Regions from separate parts of the Alkalinema pantanalense CENA528 genome, predicted to be linked through region 2. Evidence: riboswitches for the same ligand, from Rfam matches in the RefSeq annotation. Region 2 holds a riboswitch; each other region holds the start of a gene.
The links. Region 2 has a riboswitch for cobalamin ahead of ACN4EG_RS25360 (DUF1636 domain-containing protein). Riboswitches for the same ligand answer to the same signal wherever they lie in the genome.
Positions count from the first base shown of each region.

Region 1: another riboswitch for cobalamin. It lies ahead of ACN4EG_RS26880 (energy-coupling factor ABC transporter permease); the one in region 2 lies ahead of ACN4EG_RS25360 (DUF1636 domain-containing protein).
Region 3: another riboswitch for cobalamin. It lies ahead of ACN4EG_RS25115 (hypothetical protein); the one in region 2 lies ahead of ACN4EG_RS25360 (DUF1636 domain-containing protein).

Region 1 is NZ_JBLZFX010000169.1:849-5,217, forward strand. It holds gene ACN4EG_RS26855 (metal ABC transporter substrate-binding protein) at 1-349, shown strand, start outside; gene ACN4EG_RS26860 (metal ABC transporter ATP-binding protein) at 359-1,123, shown strand; gene ACN4EG_RS26865 (four helix bundle protein) at 1,155-1,526, opposite strand; gene ACN4EG_RS26870 (metal ABC transporter permease) at 1,593-2,420, shown strand; gene ACN4EG_RS26875 (DsrE family protein) at 2,542-2,913, shown strand; cobalamin riboswitch at 3,030-3,174, shown strand; gene ACN4EG_RS26880 (energy-coupling factor ABC transporter permease) at 3,201-3,962, shown strand; gene ACN4EG_RS26885 (energy-coupling factor ABC transporter substrate-binding protein) at 3,965-4,306, shown strand; gene cbiQ (cobalt ECF transporter T component CbiQ) at 4,315-4,369, shown strand, end outside.
Region 2 is NZ_JBLZFX010000131.1:7,852-12,220, reverse strand. It holds gene ACN4EG_RS25375 (CobW family GTP-binding protein) at 1-15, opposite strand, end outside; gene ACN4EG_RS25370 (CobW family GTP-binding protein) at 159-680, opposite strand; gene ACN4EG_RS25365 (SufE family protein) at 690-1,139, opposite strand; cobalamin riboswitch at 1,349-1,494, shown strand; gene ACN4EG_RS25360 (DUF1636 domain-containing protein) at 1,666-1,989, shown strand; gene cobW (cobalamin biosynthesis protein CobW) at 2,009-3,052, shown strand; gene ACN4EG_RS25350 (TonB-dependent receptor) at 3,189-4,369, shown strand, end outside.
Region 3 is NZ_JBLZFX010000128.1:2,695-7,063, forward strand. It holds gene ACN4EG_RS25095 (FAD-dependent monooxygenase) at 1-48, opposite strand, end outside; gene ACN4EG_RS25100 (methyltransferase domain-containing protein) at 45-1,052, opposite strand; gene ACN4EG_RS25105 (hypothetical protein) at 1,284-1,727, opposite strand; gene ACN4EG_RS25110 (hypothetical protein) at 1,724-2,173, opposite strand; gene ACN4EG_RS25115 (hypothetical protein) at 2,163-2,747, opposite strand; cobalamin riboswitch at 3,035-3,179, opposite strand; partial or broken gene ACN4EG_RS25120 (IS1 family transposase) at 3,357-3,777, shown strand; gene ACN4EG_RS25125 (salicylate synthase) at 3,886-4,369, opposite strand, start outside.

The sequences.
Region 1 (4,369 bases), on a different contig from region 2:
GGCAACGTTCTTAGTCGATGTACCAGAAGGTAATCCTTCTCCGGATGATGTGAAACGAGTCATGGATACGGTGCAAACAACCAATCTAAAAACACTCCTGACCGAACCCCAGAGTGGACAAGATGCGTTTGCATCACTGGCAAAGGATTTGAACGTGCGGGTGAGCACCTTTGACCCACTCGAAACGGGTAGTCCTGAGGCACTCCAACCGGATTATTACCTCACCACCATGCGGCAGAATGTCAATACGTTGGTGACGGCATTTACAGGACAATCAACCCAATCTTTTCTGCCACTCTGGACACCCCAACCTGCCGTTATCCCCCAACGTGTTGGGGTGAGGTTTTAGGAGGCTGGTTTGTCAGACATTGTGTTAGAGATCGAACACTTAACGGTGTATCGAGAAACGTATCCAGCCGTGCAGGATGTCTCGTTTGCGTTAGAAACAGGCACCGATACGGCGATCGTGGGTCCGAATGGCGCAGGTAAAAGTACGCTGGTGCAGGCGATTTTGGGTATTCTGCCCCGACAAACAGGGGATGTTTTTATCCTGGGACAACCTCTGTCTCGTCGCGGTTTTCTCGCGCCTGCTATCCGTCAGCAAATTGCTTATTTGCCGCAAAACTTTCTGTTCGATCGCCGTATTCCCATTACCGTCGAAGAATTGGTGGGATTGGGATGGGATCAATTAGGGTTTCAGGTGCCCTGGAAAGACCACCGCAAACGCCGCCAAGCCATTCGTGAAGCGTTGGCACGGGTCGATGCTGCCCATCTCAAGCATCAGTTAATCAGTGGGCTGTCGGGAGGCGAAACTAAGCGTGTCCTTCTAGCCTACTGTCTGGTTCGTCCCCGTCGTTTGTTGATCCTAGATGAAGCTCCAGCAGGATTAGATGTGCGGGGTGAATCAGAATTCTACCAACTGTTATACCAACTCAAACGGGAGCAGGGTTGGGCAATCCTGCAAATTTCTCATGACTTAGATATGGTGCGCCGAAACTGCGATCGCGTTCTCTGCTTAAACCGCACCTTACTCTGTCAGGGAACTCCAGAAGTTGCCCTCTCCCCTGACAATCTTTCTGCTGCCTACGGGGCTGAATTTGTTCGCTATCGTCATCAGCATTAAGGGGAGTGGGGAAGGTGGAGTAGGGAATCTGTCAAGTTTTTTGAAGGGCGCGGAGGAGGGCGCGGAGCAATTTACCTGTAGATTCACATTGAGTGAGAATGGGTTGAGCTTTGTGATCTGTGATCAATTCAACTCGTACAGCTAGTAAAAGATGGGTTTCCAGTTCCTTTAAAGAACCCTGAGCAATGCGAAGAAACTGAATATATTGATTTCGATATTCTCGTCCATAGCCTTCAGCAATATTGGCTGGGACTGAAACCGCTGCTCTCCGAATTTGTGAAACCATGCCATAAACTTCTTCCTTCGGAAATGTTTTTGTCAACCGATAGCAATTTTCCGCCAACTCCATCCCCTGCTGCCAAACCTCCAAATCCCGATAAGACTGAATCCTCCCAACAGCCATCACCTACACCCCAAAATCCTAAACCTCTCCCCTATTCTTCCCACTCCCCCTTCCCCACTCCCCCTTATGTCTACTGACCTCACCCGCATCATCGAACTGTTCCAGCTTCCCTTTATGCAACGGGCACTATTGGGTGGCATTCTCACCGGGTTAATGGGCGGAATGCTGGGCAGCTTCACGATCCTACGCCAATTGTCTTTCTTCAGTGATGCCTTAGGACATTCAGCTTTGTTGGGTATCAGCATTGGCTTACTGATTGGCATTAATCCATCGGTTGTCTTGTTACCCTTTGCCGTTTGCTTTGCCCTGGGAGTCACGTATCTATTAGAACGAACCCGGTTATGGACCGATGCACTGCTGAATATCATCTATTCTTCATCATTGGCGATCGCTGTCATTGTCCTCAGCTTTGTTGGACAGTACAAAGGTGGACTGAATAACCTGCTGTTTGGCGATATTCTCGCAGTACGAGAACTGGATTTAGTCTTGAGCAGTTTGTTATTAATCGTCTGCACGGTGTTTATTGGATTAACCTTGCGAACGCAAATGTTGTTGACCCTGCATGAACCGTTGGCGATCGCCCGTGGAGTCTCTGTATCCCTTCACCGAACCGCATTTATTGTCTTACTGTCGCTGGTGGTGGGCATCTCGATTAAGGCGATCGGTGTTTTGTTAGTCAGTGCCTTTGTGGTCATTCCTGCCTGTGCCGCCCGATTGCTGAGCCGGACATTCACCAATTATGTGGTGCTATCGGCAGGGTTAGGGGCGTTAAGTGCGGTCATTGGCATGGTAGTTTCTGCGGCGTTCAATTTGCCGTCTGGTCCCAGTATTGTGGCAACCCAGTTAGTGATTTTTCTAACGGCAATGGGGTTGCCTCGTCTCTTGCGAAGCTAGAATGTTCTGGCTGTAAACCGTTGAACACCAGTTTGGATAAAGTTTGACGGCCCGTCATTTGACAACTTCCTTTTCTGCGGGTACTAAGCCTGAATGATGACATCACCGCGATCATCAACCAGTGGACAGGGGCAGACCATCGTTGCATCTGAATCATGGGACTGATGACCTGCATGCTGCCTTTATGGCACTGAAATTAGGGACGAACCTGCAAAAACGGGGTGCTCAGGTGATGCTGGTTTTGACTCTGGAAGGAGTGCGGATTGCGGACAAAAATCAACCCTTGAATTTGCGGTGGGGCAGTAGTCCGATGACGCTAGCCCAACTGTATGATGAATTTGTGGCAGCAGGGGGCAAGGTGATGGTCTGTCCAGCTTGTGCAGAAGCCGCAGGAATAACAGCAAGCAACTTACGATCGGGCGCTCAGTTGGCAAAAGAGAATCAGGATATACCCAGTTTGATTTTGGCAGCAGATAAAATCATGGACTTCTGATTGGTTCTTATTCTTGGGTGAAATAGCGAGGGATGAGACTCTCATCTCCTGCTGAATGGTGGGGATGCTTCAAGCCAAACATTATCTTAAGTCAAGGTGTTTGTTTGAGAATCGGTGGTATTGTTGAAAAATTCGGTTTTGGTGGGGAACAGCCACCAGACGTAAGGGGGAAAGAGCAATGTAAATCTGCCGCTGTCCCGCAACTGTGATAAGAGATTCATCTCTTTAAGTCAGGATGCCCGCCGAATGTGACAGCTTGTTTTGATTGAGAAGTCTGCGAGGTACAGATGAACAGGAAAAACCGTCAATGGTTCAGCCTTGTGATGATGGCGGGGCTGAGTTGTTATTTAGTTGTTGGATCGCCCACGCCTGCCTATGCCATGCATATTATGGAAGGGTTCCTGCCGGTCGGCTGGGCTGTTTTCTGGTGGATCGTGTATCTGCCCTTTCTGTTCTGGGGGCTGCGATCGCTCACTCACATCACCCATCAGCATCCTGAAACCAAACTATTACTCGCATTGGCAGGAGCATTCACCTTTGTCCTCTCTGCCTTGAAAATTCCCTCGGTGACGGGTAGTTGTTCTCACCCGACCGGGACTGGCTTGGGAGCCGTGTTATTTGGTCCAGCCGTGATGTCGGTTTTGGGTGGCCTGGTGTTGTTATTTCAGGCGTTACTGCTGGCACATGGTGGTTTAACTACGCTGGGTGCCAATGCCGTGTCGATGGCAGTTGTGGGTCCTTTCATTGCCTACGGGATTTATCAACTGGTGATGCGTTTCAGCGGCAGGCAAACTCTGGCAATCTTCCTGGCAGCAACCCTGGCAGACCTGATTACCTACGTTGTCACATCCCTGCAACTGGCTCTGGCGTTTCCATCGGCAACCGGAGGCTTCTTCGCCGCCTTTACCAAGTTCGCCACAATTTTTGCTGTGACTCAAATTCCCCTTGCTCTTAGCGAAGGGTTGTTGACGGTGCTGGTATGGAACTGGTTGCAGACCTACAACCGAGAAGAATTGCAAGTCCTGAATATCATGAAGCAGGAGGCATAGGCATGAGCCCAAAAAGTCAACGTTGGAACAACTGGTTACTGGTTGTGGCGGTAGTGGTGCTGGCGATCGCCCCTCTATTTTTAGTGCGCGAAGCGGAGTTTGGCGGAGCCGATGGCGAAGCAGAAGCCGCGATTCAGGAGATCAACCCTAACTATCAGCCTTGGTTCAGCCCTCTGTTTGAACCTGCCAGTGGTGAAATTGAATCGCTGCTGTTTGCCCTGCAAGCCGGACTGGGAGCGGGAGTCATCGGCTATGTAATTGGGCTGTATCGAGGCAGGCATGAGCGACAGGCATCCCAACAACACCCAGAAGTGAGCCAGTCTCCGGAATTCAAGGATTATTAGTTAAATCGATGCATCATCATCTCGATGCCTATGCCTACACCAATCGTCTCCGACCCTTACCCC
Region 2 (4,369 bases):
TGTTGTGTTGGTCATATCCAATTCCTCAAATTAAATCGCAATACATTCAATCAACTGTGCTTTGATTAATTCAGCATTTAAGTTTCGCCTGATGAACACTAGCTGATTACGCTTGGGTGACTACGGTTGAACGCTCTTGATATCGTACCGTTTTCCGCTTAGTTGCAAAGCATGGCGCAATGGGCGGCCCTGGAACCAGATAATTCCTTTGCACGGTAAATATCAGTGGAATGAGTGAAGGTAAAGGATTCAGCATCCACAACTGTCAGCAATGAAGCTAGCCGCGTGACATCCCACAACTCTGTACTGACAAAGCTCAACATGATCGGCAAGGGGTCAGCAATGCCAGTCGTTTCAACCAAAATATAATCAACTGAGTCATGGCGATCAACCATGTCATACACAGTATCAACCAAACTTTGATTGATGGTGCAACCAATACAGTCATTGCTCAGTTGCAGCATATTTCTATCCACGGAAACTAACAGTTGTGAATCAATATGAATGTCTCCAAACTCATTCACCATCACGGAAATTTTTAACCCGTGACAATCGTTTAGAATATGATTGAGTAGCATGGTTTCGCCGATGTCTAACAAGCCTATGACGATGGTAACGGGCATGACACGCTCAGGGATATTCACTGATTCTGGACAAACCTGCATGACCGGATTAGACATAATGACTCCTTAAGTTGGCAAGTAAGTCGTAACCAGATGATAAACTAGCGCTTTCTGTTGCACGATTTGAAAAATATTGTAAAAACCATTGACACGAGACGGAGTCAGGCTGACATCCGAACCGGTTGGCTGAATAAAATTAGGTTTTAACTGGATAATTTCTGCGGGGGCCAATCCGTTCAATCCTTCAACCAACAGCCCCAATAATCCCTTGGTTAGGTGAGAGTCGGAGTCGCCCTGAAAGATCATCTTGCCCTGCTCCAAACTGGCAGTCACATACACTTGAGATACACAACCAGGTACCCGATGGGCTGCCACCTTTTGCTCATCAGAAAATGGAGGCAGGCGCTTAGCAAAGCAAAGCAAGTACTTATAGCGCCGCTTCGGTTCCGAAATCTGTTGGAACCGCTGGACAATGCGCTCAAGGGAGGCAAGCAAGGGTTGGGGAACAAGCGACATACTGTTCTAGCAGTAAGTTGTCTATACAATGATAATCATTCTCATTGTATAGGAAGTGGGTGAAAAACTGAAGCAATTCTTCGCAAGCGATACCAACCCTGTGGTTGATCTACTTCCTATGTGGTACTGAGGCACACTGCCATGAGCAGTTCGCTGGTTTAGCTAAACCTAAAATTCAGAATGTGTCATCACAACCTTATTGTGTTACTATTTTTGGGAATTCATTCGGTTCTGGTGGGGAGCAGCCATCAGACGTAAGGGGGAAAGTGCAGTGCGAATCTGCCGCTGTCCCGCAGCTGTAAGGAGAAGTGCAATTCTCTGAGTCAGAATGCCCGCCGATTCGTAAACCCGTTACATAAACATCTGCGAGGTACGGATGATGAAAACTTCAAGTTTTTGCGATTCTCTACGAGACGCTGCGCGATCGGCTTTTTGTTGGAATTTTAAGATTGCAGCGTTCTGAGCTAACGATTTGAGTTGAACGCGCGATTAACGTTTAGCGAGGCTACCTGAGCAAAGGTGGCTGATGTTGCATCTAGAAGTTGAGGGACAATTCCTGTTCAATCAACTCCAGGGTGGGTTGGAAACCAGTAGCGAAGCGTGCATCCGTCTTCAACCTGTTCGCTGTATGGGAGCGTGCGATCGCGCCTGTGTGACAGCATTCATAGCTCCCAACAAGCTCACCTTTATTCTGAGCCAACTCTCCCCCTCCAATTCAGTCCCAGATCTGCTGGAATTTAGCCGTCAATATATCACTGCTTCAGATGGCAAAGTTCCCTACAAAGACCGCCCTGCGACCGTCAAACAGAACATTCATGCAGTTCTGCCGCCATTGCCGAACCAACCTTAAAATCACTTAGGAGTCAACCATGCACAAAATTCCTGTAACCGTCGTTACAGGCTTTTTAGGAGCCGGAAAAACCACACTCGTGCGTCATTTATTGCAGAACAATCAGGGTCGTCGCATTGCCGTGTTGGTGAATGAGTTTGGTGAAGTCGGCATTGATGGCGAGTTGTTGCGATCGTGTCGCGTTTGTGATGACGATGAAGACCCAAGTAACAATATTTTGGAACTAGCAAATGGCTGTTTGTGTTGTACGGTGCAGGAGGAATTTTTGCCGACGATGCAGGAGTTGTTGAAACGACGCGATCGCCTCGACTGCATCCTGATCGAAACCTCTGGTTTAGCCCTGCCCAAGCCTTTAGTACAAGCCTTTCGCTGGCCCGAAATTCGCACCGGAGCAACCGTTGATGGCGTTGTGACTGTTGTAGATTGTGAAGCCCTTGCGAATGGTCAATTTGTAGGTGATTTGAATGCCCTGGAAGCCCAACGGCAAGCCGATGATAGCCTAGAGCATGAAACTCCGATTGAAGAACTGTTTGAAGATCAGTTGGCGTGTGCCGATATGGTGTTATTAGCCAAAGTCGATCGCGTTGATTTAGCAACTCAACATCGCATTCAGCAGTGGTTACAAAAAGAACTTCCAACCGGAGTGAAAATTGTGCCCTGCAAACAAGGAGAAATTAGTCCTGATCTTCTACTGGGATTTAATGCCGCTGTTGAAGACAATCTCGACTCTCGCCCTAGCCATCATGATACGGAAGAAGATCATGAACACGATGAAGACATTACTTCAATTCATGTCGTTTTAGACCAAACATTTGACCCAGCAGAGTTGGTTAGCCGCTTGCAATCTCTGGTACAGCAGTATGAGATTTATCGGATTAAGGGCTTTGTAGCCGTGCCCAATAAAGCCATGCGGTTAGTCGTTCAAGGTGTTGGCAATCGATTTGATACCTTTTACGATCGCCCCTGGCAACCCGATGAACCGCGTCAAACTCGATTGGTCTTCATTGGGCGATCGCTCCAGCCAAACCAGATTTCTACAGCCCTCCTAGCTACTTACGCCTGAGTTGGTTTAAGCAGTCCTGTGAGTCATCAGGTCTGGCTTGAATGAGTCACCCCCAGAGATTAAAACTTTACATTCAAAATGAGAATGATTATTATTCTCATTTTATAATGACCCCTATTGTGTGAGGAGTATGAAGATGAGTCATTGGTCTCCTGTTGTCGCCTTGAGATGGGTGGTGGGAGGATTAGCGCTATTGCCACTTCCTGGACAGGCGATGCCTAGTGCGTCAATGGTACTGAAACCTGGAGAAACAGTGATCACAGCACAAGAGCCGTCCAGTCCAGTCCCTAGCCCCGCTCCAACCCTGTCAGTCCAAGCGGATGAACTCGATGAGAGTGAGGAAGAAGTAATCATCATCGAGCGGATTCTCCGGCAACCTGTGTCTACGCCAGGACGGGGAGAGGCGACGTTACGAGATTCTACCCGTCCGACCTATGTGATTAATCGGGAGGAGATGGAACAGCGGGGAGCCAGAACCGTGCGGGAAGCCCTACGGTTTTTGCCGGGAATTTTGGGCGATGGCACAGCCGGCAGTCAGGTCAACTCCCTCAGCGGACAGTTTATCCGAGGGTCTAACACCGGACAGGTGCTCATTCTGCTGGATGGTCGTCCGGTGAATAATCTAGGTGGAGGTGGATTTGATTTATCTGAATTCACCACCGATGGGATTGAGCGGATCGAGGTGTTGCCGGGGGGTGGCTCAACTTTATATGGGTCAGATGCGATCGGTGGAATCATCAACATTATCACCCGTCGGGCAGGGCAGAAGCCATTCAACGCTCGTGTCAGCAGTAGTCTTGGTAGCTATGGCTATAATGATCAAACCTTGCAAATTGATGGCACGGTTGATCCAGTGCGCTATTTCCTCAGCTATAACCGCATTCAGGCTGAGTATAACTTCCCCTTTTCGATTCCCGAAGCGGGGTTTCGAGGCACGCAGAAGAATGGTGATACCCTCTACAACAATTTGAATGCACGGCTGGAATTTAAGTTGAGCGATCGCGCCACTCTGAGCTTCAACACATTCTATCTACCGAAGGAACAAGGGGTTCCTGGTGGCGTACCCGTCCCATTTCCCATCTTTGGGCAAGGCTTTTTCAACTCCCTTACGGATAACAATCGCAAGTATACCGATCAGGTCTTGAGTGATGTCACGTTGCAAGCACAGTTGGGAGCAGGCACTGATTCTTTACTCACTGCCAGACTGTATTTAGACTTTCTCAATACTCGCTTTGATAATCGCACTGCGTTTGCGGATACGCTCTCTGTGGTAGGTGGCGTTCCGGTTCTAAGGCGCACCCCCCAAACGCAACAACG
Region 3 (4,369 bases), on a different contig from region 2:
CCCGACAATCACAACATCGTAGGAGATTGAATCCGTAGCGATATTCATGAGTGCATCAGCGTTTGGTCAACTGAGTTAGACACTGAGTTAGACAGTTCGCGGGTTGCCACGTTTGCACGAATGGCTCGAAACATTCCAAAGCGGCAAAGTCCTGCACCAAAGGCGAGTCGCATGAGCAGAAAAGTCGGCACTTCCCGCAGCGACTTCATCAATCCCACCAGTCCAAATCGAATTATTCCTTGCGGTCGAACCACACCTTGCCAGATGGAATCAAGCCAAGCTGGCAACGTTTCCTGAGTCCAATCTGTGGTGATGACTTCTCCTTCAACGAGTCCGGTTGCTGCCAACAGTTCAGAAAAGCCTTCGATGCTGGCAAAGGCAGGATGTGACCACTGATCCAGCAATTGGCGCATCACAGGGCGCTCCCAAGCATTCAGGGGATGTTGGCGATCGTCGCGTTGATTCCAGTCTGCTACGACTAGAATGCCGCCTGGTTTCAAAACTCGCAGCAGTTCTCTCGCAAACAGTGCTTTATCTACCATATGGGGACCTGCCTCGATCGACCAAACCACATCAAAACTCGCATCCGGGAAAGACAAAGCCAGCGCATCATCCACTTGAAACTTCGCCTTCACGCCCTCTGGAGTCAGTTCTTGAGCGCGTCTGACCTGCTCAGGACTAATCGTGATGCCAGTGACATCAAATCCATAGCTTTGTGCCAAAATTCGGCTACTACCGCCAATGCCACAGCCGACATCTAAAACGGTTGTGCCTGCGGGCAGATGTTCTAGCCCACCCCAACGCACCATTTCATGCACAAAATCATATTTTGCCTGAAGAAAGTCTTTGCGCCGAGGGGGTGAGCCGTAGTGACCTAGATGAATATGCTCTCCCCAGTAGAACTCTAAGATGCCATCGTTTGTCCAGTCATCATAGGAATTGGCAACAGAATCCGCAGACTGATACGTTCGGGGAAATAGTAAGTACAATGCCAGTCCAACGACTAAGGCAAACAGCAGTAGCGCGATCGTGAGTAAGAGAAGTTTGAGCATCGTTTTTGAGCAGGTAGCCTTACAACCGTGATATCCAATGAGACACACTTTGAACCCTGTCTAGAAGGTAGCCTTTTAGCCTAGACAGGGCTTGACTGAAACGAGAACGCCTCGCAGAGAGCGGTTCTTGCTTCATCCTTTGCTTGACAAACGGGTGAACGGATGTCGGAATTTTTCCAGAATGATGCAGATAGTCTTTGAGCATAACTTCCCTCAGAAGGATTGCAGATGTTAACGCACAGGTTCGCTCTGCAACGAACAGACTGCGGGCTGAAATTCCTCCCAAGCTTTGCAGACTTGTTCATAGCATTGAACAGGGGTAATCAGTAAGTTCTTCAGATAGCAAAACGTGACTTGGTTGAAGGACTCCAGCAGAAAACCGACTTCGGTTGCCGGATCGTAGGCATCAACTGCATCCAGAATGTGAGCGTTCATAAAGTGATGGCGAAGAATCACGGTGTCCGGAGCCACTAACCAGGCATTTAGGAAAGCAGCCAGACGAGAACGCCGCACGAAGTAGGTTTTGAATGATTCTCCAGCAATCTCGATCGCTGGAGAATTGGTGCTACAGATAACAGCTCCTCGACCGCCACTCAAGTATCCCGACCAAGCGTTATAGCCAATGGCGAGTAAATTGGTTGCAATAAACTCTTGCTGCCAGTCTGACTGATTCATAGAGATCTCCTGTATGAGGGTACACTCGGCTGAAACTCTGCCCATCGTCGCTGCACCTGTGAGTAGCACTGCGGGGGTGAAATGGCTAGATTTTGCAGCAGGTTGATCTCTACTGCTTGGTTGCCGTGGAGCAGCAAGACAATCTCCTGAGCCGGATCATAAGTTGAGAGGGCATCGTTCACTACATCAATAATTTCCGGCTCTAGTTCAAGACTTCGCAAATACTTTGGAACCCGCGATCGCGCCACAAAAATCGGATCAAATACAGCCACCTCTACATCCCAGTCAAATGCAGGTGAAATCGAATTCATCCCATCACACACTAACAATCCTCCTCCGTGCTGAAGATAGCCAGACCATGCCTGATATCCAAGCATCAGACTGTTATGTTCGATAAATCGGGCTTGCCAGGGCGTGCAGTTTCCCTGCCACAGATCATTGTGCATTGGCGTTCTCCCGGATTGCCTTTGTCGCCTGCACCATGTTCTTGAGGGCTGGAATCACCTCTTCCCATCGTCGTGTTTTCAAGCCACAATCTGGATTGACCCAAATCTGACGCACAGGTAAGTTTTTGATTCCAGCTTCGAGTTGCTGGACTAGCTGCTCCGTGGTTGGAACAACCGGACTGTGAATGTCATACACGCCATTCCCGATCTGATGCGAATAGCCTGCTTCTGTGACTTCTTGCAGCGTTCGGTTATTGCTGCGACTGTTCTCGATCGACAACACATCGGCATCCAACCGCTCAATATGCTGAATGATGTCACCGAATTCGGAGTCGCACATATGCGAACGAACACTCCAATTCAGCACATGGTCATAAAGGGTAGTGTCAGCAATGCCGATGCGATCAATCCCAGCTTCGAGTTGGATTTTCCAGTTCGCAAATTCAACCTCTCGAACCTTTTGCAGCAAGCTTTCGGCATCAGATTTACCGCTCCAAAAGGCTTCTAACGCCGTTTTAACCTCACGATTTTTACCTATGCGGGGATACCCCAGCGTTGCAGTTTGAATAGTCATAGCTGTAGCGTTCCAAATTCTGTAAAAAACATGTAAAAGTGACTGTCTCCCGGTAGGGAAGCAGACCATAGCCAGACGTAGCGAGGACATTAGCTGCAACTGCCAGATGCAATATCAGCCACCTTTGCTCAGGTAGCCTTGCTAAATGTCAATCGCACGTTCAACTCAAATCGTTAGCTCAGAACGCTACAACCTTAAAATTCCAACAAAATGTCGATCGCGCAGCATCTCGTAGAGAATTGCAAAAGCTTGAAATTTTTATCATCCGTACCTCGCAGATGTTTATGTAACGGGTTTATGACTCGGCGGGCATTCTGACTCAGAGAGTTGCGCCTCTCCTTACAGCTGCGGGACAGCGGCAGATTCACACTGCACTTTCCCCCTTGCGTTTGATGGCTGCTCCCCATCAAAACCGACTTGACCCTAACAATAACACAGTTGACGCGCAGCGCAGCAGCTTTACCCTGCATTTCTTCATAGGCAAATTACTGAACCACTTCAAGATATAGCGCCTTTCTCAAATTACTTACGCTATCCGTAGAATAAAGATGATCCGATTTGATTTGTTTGTTTTATACTGAGTCGAACATCAAGCATCATCTTTGCGCGGGGGAACTCGACGAGCTGGAGACATTTGTAGGGACAAAAAACAAAATTTGGCGCTGGACTGCCGTTGACCGCTTCAGAAAAGGGATTTTAGGGTGGGTGCTGGGCGACCATAGCGCTGAGACCTTTAAGCCGTTGTGGATGATTGTTGCGACTTGGGAGTGCTTTTTCTATGTTACGGATGGATGGTCAGTCTATCCTGGCTTTATTCCAGACGGTGATCAGATTGTCAGCAAGACCTATATGACGCGAGTTGAGGACGAAAATACTCGTTTAAAGCACTATCTAGCTCGCTTACATCACAAGACGTTGTGCTATTCCAAAGCCGTAGATATGCTGAGATGACTCGATTCGTAGGGCTATGCCCCGCCGCAGGCGTATGCTACTGCACTACCTCAAGTTTGGCGATGTTCCTGTTCCTTAGTAAATCATATCCCTATTCAGCAACCCAAGCCGATTTTACAAGCGAATGCCATCGGCTTGGGTTGGCGATCAAGCTAGAGCAATGGCCAGTTGCCGATGGATTCGAGTTCTAAGCTTTCAGGACTAAATTGGTGAGCATGGTATTCATCTTGTTAACTGATTCAACATACTCGTTTTGCGGAATCGATTCTGCCACAATGCCTGCTCCTGCATTAAAGTGAATCCGATCTCCATACTGGTACACCGATCGAATGGCGATCGCAAAATCAGCCAGACCTTGGCTATTGACCCAACCAATGCCCCCTGCGTAAATTCCGCGTGGTTCCGTTTCCAAGCGATCGATCCATTCCAACGCACTTTGCTTATCAATACCAGACACCGTAATCCCAGGAAACAGCACCTTTAGCGCATCCCAGAGGGTTTTGTCATCACGCAATTGTCCACCCACCCGCGAAGACAAATGCTGCACACAGCGATATTGCTTGACTTGCATGAAGTCAAACACCCGCACCGTATCCAGATCACAAAACTGCGAAATTTCGTCCTGGGCTAACCAAATGGACAATGCATGTTCCTTAACTTCCTTAGCATCG